Regions from separate parts of the Streptomyces tuirus genome, predicted to be linked through region 1. Evidence: riboswitches for the same ligand, from Rfam matches in the RefSeq annotation. Region 1 holds a riboswitch; the other holds the start of a gene.
What was found. Region 1 has a riboswitch for thiamine pyrophosphate ahead of thiO (glycine oxidase ThiO). Riboswitches for the same ligand answer to the same signal wherever they lie in the genome.
Positions count from the first base shown of each region.

Region 2: linked by a shared signal. The riboswitch ahead of IGS69_RS25380 (thiamine ABC transporter substrate-binding protein) and the one ahead of thiO (glycine oxidase ThiO) in region 1 are both predicted to bind thiamine pyrophosphate.

Region 1 is NZ_AP023439.1:1,855,608-1,861,990, reverse strand. Features, by position in the region: gene pknB (Stk1 family PASTA domain-containing Ser/Thr kinase) at 1-1,767, opposite strand, end outside; gene IGS69_RS08615 (thiazole synthase) at 1,861-2,658, opposite strand; gene thiS (sulfur carrier protein ThiS) at 2,661-2,861, opposite strand; gene thiO (glycine oxidase ThiO) at 2,858-4,042, opposite strand; TPP riboswitch at 4,040-4,151, opposite strand; gene IGS69_RS08600 (hypothetical protein) at 4,204-4,554, shown strand; gene IGS69_RS08595 (NAD(P)/FAD-dependent oxidoreductase) at 4,587-5,828, shown strand; gene IGS69_RS08590 (Rv2175c family DNA-binding protein) at 5,939-6,304, shown strand.
Region 2 is NZ_AP023439.1:5,489,312-5,495,694, reverse strand. Features, by position in the region: gene IGS69_RS25390 (ABC transporter ATP-binding protein) at 1-215, opposite strand, end outside; gene IGS69_RS25385 (ABC transporter permease) at 215-1,816, opposite strand; gene IGS69_RS25380 (thiamine ABC transporter substrate-binding protein) at 1,855-2,892, opposite strand; TPP riboswitch at 3,017-3,123, opposite strand; gene rlmN (23S rRNA (adenine(2503)-C(2))-methyltransferase RlmN) at 3,148-4,254, opposite strand; gene IGS69_RS25370 (hypothetical protein) at 4,560-4,820, shown strand; gene IGS69_RS25365 (hypothetical protein) at 4,817-5,209, shown strand; gene IGS69_RS25360 (SRPBCC family protein) at 5,290-5,739, opposite strand; gene IGS69_RS25355 (phosphatidate cytidylyltransferase) at 5,859-6,383, opposite strand, start outside.

The DNA of each region.
Region 1 (6,383 bases):
CACGTCCGGGACCTCGATCATCTCGGGGCCCTTGGACAGCGTCAGGGTCACGGTGTCGCCCTCGGCCGCGGGGCCGCCGGACGCCGGCGACTGGCGGACGACCTGGCCCTTGTCGTACTCGGAGGAGGTCACCCGCTCGGTGGCGATCCTCACCTTGAGGCCGGCCTCCGTCAGCTCGGACCTCGCGTCCGCCTCGTCCGAGCCGGTGACGTCGGGGATGTCGACGGGGGCGCCCTTGCTGACGACCAGGGCGACACCCGTGCCCGCGCGCACCTTCGTGCCGTCCGCCGGGCGCGCGGTGATCACCGAGCCGCGCGGCACGTCCTCGCTGAACTCCCGGGTGACCATCCCCGGCTCCAGCCCGTCCTCCTTCAGCAGGCCGCGCGCTGTGTCCAGCTTCTGGCCGGCCAGGGCGGGCACCCGCACGGTCTCGGGGCCGTCGGAGACGGTGATACCCACCGCGTCGTTGCCGCGGATGCGCGCCCCGGCCTTGGGGTCGCTGCTGATGATCTGGCCGCGCTCGACGGTGTCGCTGTAGGCGTGCTTCACCTTGCCGAGCTCGAGACCGGAGTCCCGCAGCCGGTCCTCGGCCTGCTCCTGGGTCTTCGCCAGCAGCGGGGGGACCTCGGTGAACTGGCCGGAGTTGATGTACCAGATGCCGGTGCCGAGGCCGAGCACGAGCAGGACGGCGACGACGATCGCCGCCGGGCCGCGCCGGGAGCCCGGGCGGCGCCGGGCCGGCGGGGGCGGTGGCGGGGACGCGAAGCGGCTGGTGCGGTTGAGGGCGGCCCCGGAGGTCTCGTCCTCGTCGACCGGCAGCGGGCGCGGTGTGGTCAGGGCGCGCGGGATCACGGTCGTCCGGTCGTCGCCGTTGTCGTGGTCCTCGGCGAGCGCCTGCGGCGGCACCGCGTCCAGCTGGTCGTCGCTCAGCCGGCCGCGTCCGTCACGGACCTGTGCGAGCAGCGCCACCGCGTCGTGGGGGCGGACGGCCGGGGTGCGGGCCGTCGCCGAGGCCACCATCTCGTCCAGCTCGTACGCCATGCCGGGCACGGCGGCGGAGGGCGGGGGCACGTCCTCGTGCAGGTGCTTGTAGAGGATCACGGCGGGGGAGTCCCCGTCGTGCGGCTTGTCGCCGGTCAGCATCTCGTACAGCATCACGCCGCAGGCGTACACGTCGACGCGGGGATCGGCGGTGCCGTTCTCTATCTGCTCCGGGGCGAGGTAGGAGACCGTGCCGAGGACGGTGCCGGTGGTGTTAGTCACCGTGTCCACGGCCCGGACGAGCCCGAAGTCGGCGACCTTCACCCGGCCGTCGTCCCCTATGAGGACGTTCTCGGGCTTCATGTCGCGGTGCACGAACCCGGCGCGGTGCGCTGCGCCCAGCGCGGCCAGCACCGGCTCCAGGATGTCCAGGGCGGCGCGCGGCTGCAGGGCCCCGCGCTCGCGCAGCACGTCCCGCAGGGTGCAGCCCGCGACGTACTCCATCGCCAGGTACACGTACGAGCCGTCGGTGCCCTGGTCGAAGACCTGCACCACGTTCGGGTGGGCCAGCCGGGCCACGGACTTCGCCTCGCGGATGAACCGCTCGACGAACGAGGCGTCGACCGCGAGCGCGGGGTGCATCACCTTGAGCGCGAGGACCCGGTCGAGCCGGGTGTCCACGGCCCGGTAGACCGTGGCCATCCCGCCGACCGCGATCCGCGAATCGATGCGATACCGGCCGTCGAGCACCTGCCCGACCAAGGGGTCCTGAAGGGTCGTGTCCACGCAGGCGAGTGTACGAGCCACGACCGACAGCCCGCGGCCCTGCCCGAATTCGGGGCGGGACTGCAGCCGACCTGTGACGTGTGGAACAGGCCCCTACCGGAAAGCGGGCCGCTCCGGGTCCAGGGCGGCCATTCCCTCCGGCGGCGACGACGCCTCCGCGAAGTGCCGCCGGGGAATACGCCCGGCCCGATAGGCCAGCCGCCCCGCCTCCACGGCATGGCGCATCGCGTCGGCCATCAGGACCGGCTCCTGCGCCCGCGTCACCGCCGAGGCGAGCATCACACCCGCGCACCCCAGCTCCATCGCCAGCGCCGCGTCCGAGGCCGTACCGGCACCGGCGTCCAGGATCACCGGCACGCGCGCGTGCTCCACGATCAGCTGGAAGTTGTGCGGGTTGCGGATCCCCAGACCGGAGCCGATCGGCGAACCCAGCGGCATGATCGCCGCGCAGCCCACATCCTCCAGCTTCCGGGCCAGCACCGGGTCGTCGTTGGTGTACGGCAGCACCGTGAACCCGTCGTCGACCAGGGTCTCGGCCGCCTCCAGTGTCTCGATCGGATCCGGCAGCAGCGTGCGCTCGTCGGCGATGACCTCCAGCTTGACCAGGTCGGTGCCGAGGGCCTCGCGCGCCAGACGGGCCGTGAGGACGGCCTCGCCGGCGGTGAAACAGCCCGCCGTGTTGGGCAGCACCCGGATGCCCAGCTTGTCCAGGACGGACAGCACCGAGCCGTGCACCGAGGCGTTCACCCGGCGCATCGCGACGGTCGTCAGATCCGTCCCCGAGGCGACGAGCGAGCGCTCCAGCACGTCCAGGCTGGGCGCCCCGCCCGTGCCCATGATCAGACGGGAGCTGAGCGTCGTACCACCGAGGACGAACGGATCGTCGGCCATGGTCAGCCTCCTTGGACGGCGGTGAGGACTTCCACGCGGTCTCCCTCGGCCAGGGGCGTGGCGGGCCACTGCGTGCGCGGGACGACGGTTTCGTTGAGGGCGGCGGCCACGCCCGAGGGCGAGGCGGTGAGCGACCTCACGACGGTGTCGAGAGCCGTGCCGGGCCGGACGTCCCGGGGCTCCCCGTTGACGGAGATGTTCATGCGGGCCGCTCCGAGAGTGCGGTGGCGGGAGAGAAGCGCTTCGGCGTGAAGGGGCGCGCCTCCTCGGGGAGTTCGCCGGTCGCCAGGACGTGCGCCATGGTGTCGCCGGTCACGGGCGTCAGCAGGACGCCGTTGCGGTAGTGGCCGGTGGCCAGCAGCAGCCCCTCCAGACCGGTCGGGCCCAGCAGCGGCGCGTTGTCGGGGGAGCCGGGCCGCAGCCCGGCCCGGGTCTCGGTGAGCGGCAGCTCGGTGATGCCCGGGACCAGCTCGTGCGCGTCCCGCAGCAGCTCGTACACGCCGCCCGCGGTCACGGTGGTGTCCCAGCCCAGCTCCTCGCTGGTCGCCCCGACTACGAGCTCGCCGCTCGCGCGCGGCACCAGGTAGACGTGGCTGCCGCGCACCACCGCGCGCACGGTCCGGCTCAGGAACGGCCCGTGCCCCCTTGGCATGGTCAGCCGCAGGACCTGCCCCTTCACCGGCCGCACGGGAGGGAGCACGTCCCGCGGGACGCCCGCGAGCCGCCCGCTGAGGCTGCCCCCGGCGAGCACCACCCGCCCGGCGGCGGCCTCGGTCCCGTCGGCCAGGACGACACCCGCGGCCCGGTCCCGGACGACGGTCAGCCGCTCCGCCCACGTCCGGTGGAAGAGCACGCCCGCCCGCTCGCACGCGGCGACCAGCGCCCCGGCCAGCCGCCGCGGGTCGATCTGGTGATCGCCGTCGACCCGCAGCCCGCCGCGCACGCCCGGCGCGAGCATCGGCTCCAGGCGCCGGCACTCGCGCCCCGACAGCCACTGCGACTCCAGGCCCGACTGCTGCTGCAGGGCGTGCAGTTCGCGCAGGTGGGCCCGGTCGTCGGCGTCCAGCGCCACGGCGAGCGTGCCGCAGCGGCGGTAGCCGAGGTCCTGGCCGGTCAGCTCGGTGAGCTCGGCGGCGAAGTCCGGGTAGCGGCGGGCCGAGGCGAGGTTCAGGCCGAGCAGGGTCTGCTCGCCGTAGTGCAGTTCCGTGACGGCGGCCAGCATGCCGGCCGCCACCTGTGCGGCTCCGCCGCCGGGCTCGGGGTCCACGACGGCGGTGGTGAGCCCGCGTTGCGCGGACCGCCAGGCCGTGACCAGGCCGATGATCCCGCCCCCGATGACCAGGACGTCTGACGACGCGGCCGTGGATGTGGATGTAGGCGACATGGGCGTCCAGCCCCTCCCTTCGCCGGCATGACCCGGATCAGGTTCGTACGGTCGGAGGCCGCCAGCCTCCCTCTCAGCCCGGTGCGTCCGGGCTCCCGCGAGTGCTTTACGTTGGCCACCCTAGCCCGATGCCGTATCCCGCAGTAAGGGAGCCTCCGTCCATGGCCCGATCCCTCGACGGTCTCGTCCTCGCCCCGGTCGCCGACCAGGCACCCGGTCAGGTGGGCACCCGCACCCGGTTCACGTACCACGAGCGGCAGGGCGAGATCTGGGCCGAGTACACGGGCGGTGACGTCGTACGCGGGCATCTCGTGGGTACCCGGGAGGGTGACCGGCTGGACTTCCGGTACGTCCAGCTCAAGCGGGACGGGACCACGTCCTCGGGGCACTGCGTCTCGACGGTCGTGGAGCTGCCCGACGGGCGGGTGCGGCTGGAGGAGACCTGGGAGTGGGAGTCCCAGCGGGGCGCGGGCACGAGCGTTGTGGAGCAGGTCACGGCGCATGAGCACTGACTGACAATTCGTCAGGTGTCTATGGTGATCAGGTGAGCGAGCAGACGCAGCAACCAGGTTCGTCCGCGCCGCGGCGCGTCGTCGTGGCGGGCGCGGGCATGGCCGGGGTGCAGACCGCCGTCGCTCTGCGCGAGCAGGGCTTCGCCGGGGACGTGGTCCTGATCGGCGCCGAGCCCCACCAGCCCTACGACCGGCCCCCGTTGTCCAAGGCCGTCCTGCTCGGCAAGTCCGAGGGCTCGGCCTTCGACGTCGACTTCGAGGCCCTCGGCATCGAACTGCGGCTCGGCTGCGAGGTACTGGGCCTGCGCCCCGCCGCCCACGAGCTCGACACCGAGGACGGGCCCGTGCCCTACGACGTCCTGGTCGTGGCGACCGGAGCCGAACCGGTCCGGCTGCCGGGCGCGGAGGGCGTGCCCGGCGTGCATCTGCTGCGCACCCTGGACGACGCCGAGCGGCTGCGGCCGGTGCTGGCCCGCCGGCACGACATCGTGGTCGTCGGCGCGGGCTGGATCGGCGCGGAGTTCGCCACGGCCGCACGCGAGGCGGGCTGCGCGGTGACCGTCGTCGAGGCCGCCGCACGGCCCCTCGCCGGAGCACTGCCCGCCGAGGTCGCCGCCCCGATGGCCGGCTGGTACGCCGACGCGGGCGCGGTCCTGCGCACACACGCGCGCGTGGTGCACGTCGAGCCCGGCGCCGTTCTCCTCGACGACGGCTCGCGGCTGCCCGCGGACGCGGTCGTCGTCGGCATCGGCGCCCGCCCCGCCACGGCCTGGCTGGCCGGCTCCGGGGTCCGGCTGGGCGCCCACCACGAGATCGTGGCCGACGAGCACCTGCGCACCACCGCCGCGGACGTGTACGCGGTCGGCGACTGCGCCTCCTTCCCCTCCGGGCGCTACGGCGAGCGGCTGCTGGTCCACCACTGGGACAACGCCCTCCAGGGGCCGCGCACGGTGGCCCGGAACATCGTCGGCCGGGCCGCCGGGGAGGTGCCGGCGGTGTACGACCCGGTGCCGTACTTCTGGTCCGAGCAGTTCGGGCGGTTCGTCCAGTACGCCGGGCACCACGCGGACGCGGACACGACCCTGTGGCGGGGCGACCCCGCCGGACCGGCCTGGACGGTGTGCTGGCTGCGCGGGGAGCGGCTGGTCGCGCTGCTCGCGGTCGGCCGGCCCCGGGATCTGGCGCAGGGCCGCCGCCTGATCGAGTCGGGCATCCCGATGAACCCGGTGCTGCTGAGGGATCCGGCCAGACCCCTGAAGGCGGCCACGGCGTAGGCGCCCGGGCCGTCGCGGGCCGCCGGGCGGTGCCGACGGGGAGGGGCACGGCCGCCCGGCCGGACCGAGCCGACTTCCGACTGTCAGTGGTACATGGCAGGCTGGATCCCGTGACCGAGATTGACGCAAAGATCGATGCTCTCGTCCCCGCCTGGCTCACCCTCCCCGACATCGCCGAACAGTTCGGCGTCGAGGTGACGCGTGTGCGGCAGCTGGTCAAGGACGGCCAGCTCATCGCCGTACGCCGTGGTGAGAACCGCGCGCTGCACGTCCCCGCCGCCTTCATCGACGGGGACAAGGTCGTCAAGGGCCTGTCCGGGACCCTGACGCTCCTGCGGGACGACGGCTTCACGGACGAGGAGATGCTGGAGTGGCTCTTCACCCCGGACGACAGCCTGCCCGGCACCCCCGCGCAGGCGCTCAGCGAGAATCGCGGCACGGAGGTGAAGCGCCGCGCCCAGGCGCTCGCCGTCTGACCCCGGCCGCGACGGGACAATCGTCCGGAGCCGTGTGAGCGGGGCCGGACCCGAACGACCGCCCGATGTGGGGGCCGTG
Region 2 (6,383 bases), 3.6 Mb from region 1:
TGCGCCGGCAGGCCCGCCTGGTCGTGCCCGTCGAGCGACACCCGCCCGCAGTCGAGGGGTTGCAGTCCGGCGACCGCCCGCAACAGGGTCGACTTGCCGCTGCCGCTGGGTCCGAGCACGCACACGATCTCGTGCTCGGCGACCTCCAGATCGACGGCGTCCAGCACGGCCCGGCCGCCGAAGCGGACCGTCGCGTCCCGCAGGGCCAGCAGCATCAGAACTCCCCCGTCCGGTCCGTGCGGAGCCTCTCCAGCACCAGCAGGGCCACGGCGCACACCACCATCAGAATCGTCGAAAGGGCCATCGCCTGGCCGTAGTTGAGGTCCCCGGGCCGCCCGAGCAGCCGGGCCACGGCCACCGGCAGCGTCGGTCGGTCGGGCCGTGCGATGAACACCGTCGCCCCGAACTCCCCGAGGGACACGGCGAAGGCGAACCCGGCGGCGATCAGCAGCGCCCGCCTCACCATCGGCAGATCCACCTCCCGCCACACCCGCCAGGGCGAGGCCCCGAGCACCGAGGCCGCCTCCCGCAGCCGCACGTCCACGGCCCGCAGCACGGGCAGCATGGTCCGTACGACGAACGGCACCCCGACCAGCGCCTGCGCGAGGGGCACCAGGATCCAGGAGGACCTGAGGTCCAGTGGCGGCTCGTCGAGGGAGATCAGGAACCCGAAGCCGACGGTCACCGCGGACACCCCGAGCGGCAGCATCAGCAGCGCGTCGAAGCCGCGCACGAACCGCCCGGCGTCCCGGCGGGTGAGCGCGACCGCGGCGAGCCCGCCGATCAGCACGGCGATGAGCGTGGCGGCGACGGCGTACGACAGGGAGTTGCCGATCGCCTCGATCGGCGGGACCAGGAACACTCCCCCGTCCTCGCTGGTCAGCGCCCGGTAGTAGCCGAAGCCGGGCGCGTCCAGGGACCGCTGCACCAGTACGGCGAGCGGCAGCACGAGCAGCACGGCGACGGTGACGAGCACCCCGCCCAGCAGGGCCCACTGTCCCGCTCCGCGCGGCCGGCGCGCGGTCACGGACGCGTCCACCAGCCGCAGCGCGGTCTCCCGCCGCCGCACGGTCCAGGCGTGCACGGCGAGGATCGCGCCGACCGCGACGAACTGGATCATCGTCAGCACGGCCGCGGTGGACAGGTCGAAGATCTCCGAGGTCTGCCGGTAGATCTCCACCTCCAGGGTGGAGAAGGTGGGCCCGCCGAGGATCTGCACGACACCGAAGCTGGTGAAGGTGAACAGGAAGACCATCAGCGCGGCGGCGGCCACGGCCGGGGCGAGGGCGGGCAGGGTGACCTGCCGCCAGGCCTTCAGCTGGGACGCCCCGAGCATCCGCGCGGCCTCCTCCTGCCGCGGGTCGAGCTGCGCCCAGAGCCCCCCGACGGTCCGGACGACGACCGCGTAGTTGAAGAAGACGTGCGCGAGCAGGATCGCCCACACCGTGGTGTCCAGGCGCAGGCCCCACAGCTCGTCGAGCAGCCCGCCCCGCCCGACCAGCGCGAGGAACGCCGTACCGACGACGACCGTCGGCAGCACGAACGGGACGGTGACGACCGCCCGCAGGACCTGCTTGCCCGGGAACTCGAAGCGCGCGAAGACGTACGCGCCGGGGAGCGCGACCAGCAGCGTGAGCGCAGTGGAGACCAGCGCCTGCCAGGTGGTGAACCACAGGACGTGCCGGACATCGGACTGGGCGAGCACCTCCGTGATCCGCCCGAGGTGCCAGGTGCCGTCGGTCTTCAGGCCGCGCGCGACGATCGCGGCGACGGGGTAGGCGAAGAAGACCGCGAAGAACGCGACGGGCGCGGCCAGCAGGCCGAACCGCGCCGCCGCGCCCCGCCGCCGGGCGGCTACTTCAGTACGAGCGAGGTCCACGACTTGACCCACTGGTCACGGTGGCCGGCGATCTTCGCCGGGTCCATGGTCTCCGGGTCCTTCGCCTGCGGCCCGTACTTCACGAACTCCGGCGGCACCTGGACGCCCTCGGTCACCGGGTACACGAACATGTTGAGCGGCATGTCCTCCTGGAACTTCCTGCTGACGAGGAAGTCGAGGAGGGCCTTGCCGCCCTTGCTGTTCCCGGCGTTGGCGAGCAGCCCCGCGTACTCGACCTGCCGGAAGCAGGTGCCCTCGGCGACCCCGGTCGGTGCCGTGCCCGGCTTCGGGTCGGCGAAGACGACCTCGGCGGGCGGCGAGGAGGCGTACGACACGACGAGCGGCCGGTCGCCCTTGGCCTTCTTGCCGCCGGCCGATCCGGAGAACTCCTCGTTGTAGGCCTGCTCCCAGCCGTCGACGACCTTCACGCCGTTGGCCTTGAGCTTCTTCCAGTAGCCCTCCCAGCCGTCGTCCCCGTACTTCGCGGCGGTGCCGAGCAGGAAGCCGAGGCCGGGGGAGGAAGCGGAGGCGTTCTCGGTCACCAGCAGGTTCTTGTACCGGGGCTCGACCAGGTCGTCGAAGCTCTTCGGCGGCTCGAGCTTGTGGTCGGCGAAGTACTTCTTGTCGTAGTTGACGCAGATGTCGCCGGTGTCGATGGGCGTGACCCGGTGCTTGTCCTGGTCGACGCGGTACTCGGCCTTGATCTGGTCGGAGCCCTTCGGCTCGTACGGCTGGAACAGGCCGTTGTCGAGCGCCCGCGAGAGCAGGGTGTTGTCGACGCCGAAGAAGACGTCGCCCTGCGGATTGTCCTTGGTCAGGATGGCCTTGTTCACGGCCTGCCCGGCGTCGCCGTCCTTCAGGACGTCGACCTTGTAGCCGGACTGCTTCTCGAAGGCCGCGATGACGTCCTTGGAGGCGGCCCACGAGTCGTGGCTGACGAGCGTCACGGTCTTGGAGTCGCCGGACCCCTGACCGCCGTCGGACGATCCGCACGCGGCGAGCGCGCCGGCCATGCCGAGCCCGACGACGACGGCCGTCAGCCGCTTCTTGTGGTTGCTCACTGGATTCCTCCTGGAGTGACCAGGAGAAGACGCGGCCCTGCCCGGGACTTCCGCGGTCCCGGGCAGGGCGCAACAGCTCGAGTGGTGACCGATCTCCCTACCCAGAATGACCTGGGCCAGGTTCGGAGGGTCTGCGGCCGTGTGCCGCACTCTCAGCGCTGTGGCGCTCCCCTGTCGGAATATGCAGATGTACGTACGACGGTCAGACTACCGTTCGGTGGCCGCGAGCTGACCACACGCCCCGTCGATCTCCTGACCACGGGTGTCCCGGATCGTCACCGGCACACCATGGGCGGCGATGGCCTCCACGAACGCCTTCTCGTCCTCGGGCCGGGATGCGGTCCACTTCGACCCGGGCGTCGGGTTCAGCGGGATGAGGTTGACGTGTACGGGCCTACCCTTGAGCATCCGGCCGAGCCGGTCACCTCGCCAGGCCTGGTCGTTGATGTCCCGGATCAGCGCGTACTCGATGGACAGCCGCCGCCCCGACTTGGCGCTGTACTCGAAGCCGGCGTCCAGTACCTCGCGGACCTTCCAGCGCGTGTTCACCGGCACGAGGGTGTCGCGCAGCTCGTCGTCGGGCGCGTGCAGCGAGATGGCGAGGCGGCACTTGAAGCCCTCGTCGGAGAACCGGTGGATGGCCGGGACGAGCCCGACCGTCGAGACGGTGATGCCGCGCTGCGAGAGGCCCACACCGTCGGGCTCGGGGTCGGTGAGCCGCCGGATGGCGCCGGCGACCCGGTTGTAGTTGGCGAGCGGCTCGCCCATGCCCATGAAGACGATGTTGCTGAGCCGTGCCGGGCCTCCGGGCACTTCCCCGTCCCGCAGCGCCCGCATGCCGTCCACGATCTGGTGCACGATCTCGGCGGTGGACAGATTCCGGTCCAGCCCTGCCTGCCCGGTGGCGCAGAACGGACAGTTCATTCCACACCCGGCCTGCGAGCTGATGCACATGGTCACCCGGTCCGGGTAGCGCATCAGCACGGACTCGACGAGCGTCCCGTCGAACAGCCGCCACAGTGTCTTGCGGGTGGTGCCCTCGTCGGTCGACAGATGCCGCACGACGGTCATCAGCTCGGGCAGCAGCGCCTCCCGCAGCTTCCCCCGGGCACCGGCCGGAATGTCCGTCCACTGCTCCGGATCATGCGCGTACCGCGCGAAGTAGTGCTGCGAGAGCTGCTTGGCACGAAACGGCTTCTCCCCGACAGCGACCACGGCCTCCTTGCGCTCGGCAGGAGTGAGATCGGCAAGATGCCGCGGCGGCTTCTTGGCTCCGCGGGGGGCTACGAATGTGAGTTCTCCGGGTGCAGGCATAACCCTCCCAGTGTCGCAGATCAACTCCGGTAGCCCAGGCCGGAGTGGGGTGGGGGCGGTCACCTGCGGGTGCCGTCCGTCAGCGTCGGCCGGCCTCGGACGGCCCAGGGTCGGCCCAGGAGGTCTGGCTGCCGCCGGCGACTCGCGTGCTGGGTCCGCTGGAGATCCATCGGGGGACGCCTGTCGCAGAGACACGCTGAATGACCAGTTGGAAGTGACTGCCACTGCTCAACTGGGTAGGTATGCTGGTCAGTTGATGCTTGCGCGAATGCGGGAGCCACGCTGAATCAGGGGGAGGTCGGTCGGTGGAAGCTGAAGTCGCTGGCGTCTTGGCCGCCGTAATTGCCACGTTCATTCCGGTCGGCTGGCGCGCATTCAGGCAACTGCTGCAGTTACGCCGGTTGAACTCCGTGCAAGTCGACATCGCCAGCCACAAAGTAACCTTCGAGGTGAAGGGCCGCGATGCTCATTCCGTGAACCTCGACCTGGCCGACGCAAGCGAGGCAGCCCGGTTTGATGAATTCCTGAATGGGTACGACAGCAAGCCCGCGGGACGTGATTCGTGACGATTCCCCCACAACGGACCGGCATTACTCAGACTGGACCAGCCGTTCCCACACCGTTCAACGCTGACGCCCTCAAGGCGTCGCTCGCCGGGGCCGGCGCCGGCGTCGGCCTGGCCGCCTTTGTGGGCGAGAGCTACCAGGACGAGATCGCGGGCAAAGTATTTCTGTACCTGGCTCCACTCATCGCAGTCCTGCTCTCGGCGTTCTTCGAGTGGATCCTCGTGAATCTGGAACTCGTGAGCCGACGCAAGAAGGCAAGAATCCGCTACGCCTCCGTGCAAGCCATGCTGAACGTCCAGAATCTCGATCCCGCCCGGAAGGCCGAATTGGATCAGGAGCAAATAGAAATCGAGAACGAGGCGCTTCGTTGGGGCTTTCCGCTCACGTAAGGCCGGCGGAGCCTTGATGAGTGAGTCAAGCTGCTGTAGCGGTGTGTGTCCTTGCCGGTGCCGTCGGGGCGCGGGGCGTCCTACTTGCCCGTGTGCTCCAGCCGGTCCTTGAGGAGGTGCTCGTTGCGCGGGAGTTCCTTGCGGACCTGGGGGCGTACGACGAGCGGGACCAGGACCTTGCCCATGCCGTGGCCCTCGAAGTCGATGTCGATCGTGACGTGGGAGCGGCGGCCCTCGTCGTAGGGCTCGACCTCGCCGTGCACGTGGGCCCGGACGGGGCCGTCGACGCCGCGCATGCCCCAGCTGTGCGGCGGGTCGTACTCGGTGACCTCCATGGTCATCGGCATGACGCGACGGCCTACGTGCCGGGTCACCCGGACCTTCGAGCCGATGCCGACGGGCCCCTCGTCGAGACGCTCCGCTGACACGGCGCTCAGCTGCCACTCCGGCAGGTGCTCGGCATCCATGACGTACTGGTAGACCTCCTCGGGACGGCGGTCGACATCGATGCTCTCTCGGATGATGGCCATGATGGCCTCCTTTGGGAGGTACATCTGAATCGTCCCACTTCAGGCCCCCGACCGTCCCCTCGAGACGACAGAGAGCCCCTGCCCGGCCGGGCAGGGGCTTTCCGGCAAGGCCGGTCGGATCAGCCGGATCCCACGAACAGCACGAGCAGCAGCCACACCACCGGAGCCGTGGGCAGCAGCGAGTCGAGCCGGTCCATGATTCCGCCGTGGCCGGGCAGCAACGTGCCCATGTCCTTGATGCCGAGGTCCCGCTTGATCATGGACTCGCCGAGGTCGCCCAGCGTGGCGGTGACCGCGACCGCGAGGCCCAGCACCAGCCCTTGCCACCAGGCCCCGTCGTCGATGAGGAACTGCATGCACAGCGCCCCCGCGACCATGGCGAAGGAGACCGCGCCGAGCAGCCCCTCGCGGGTCTTGCCGGGGCTGATGCGCGGGGCGAGCTTGTGCCGGCCGAACCGCCAGCCGACGGCGTAGGCCCCGGTGTCGCTGACGACCGTGAGCAGCAGGAAGGTGAGCACCCGCTGCGGCCCGTCGTCGGCGGTCAGCATCATCGCGACGAAGGTCGCCAGGAACGGCACGTAGAACGCCGCGAAGACGCCCGCGGTGACGTCCCTCAGGTAGCCCTCGGGCGGTTCGGTCATGCG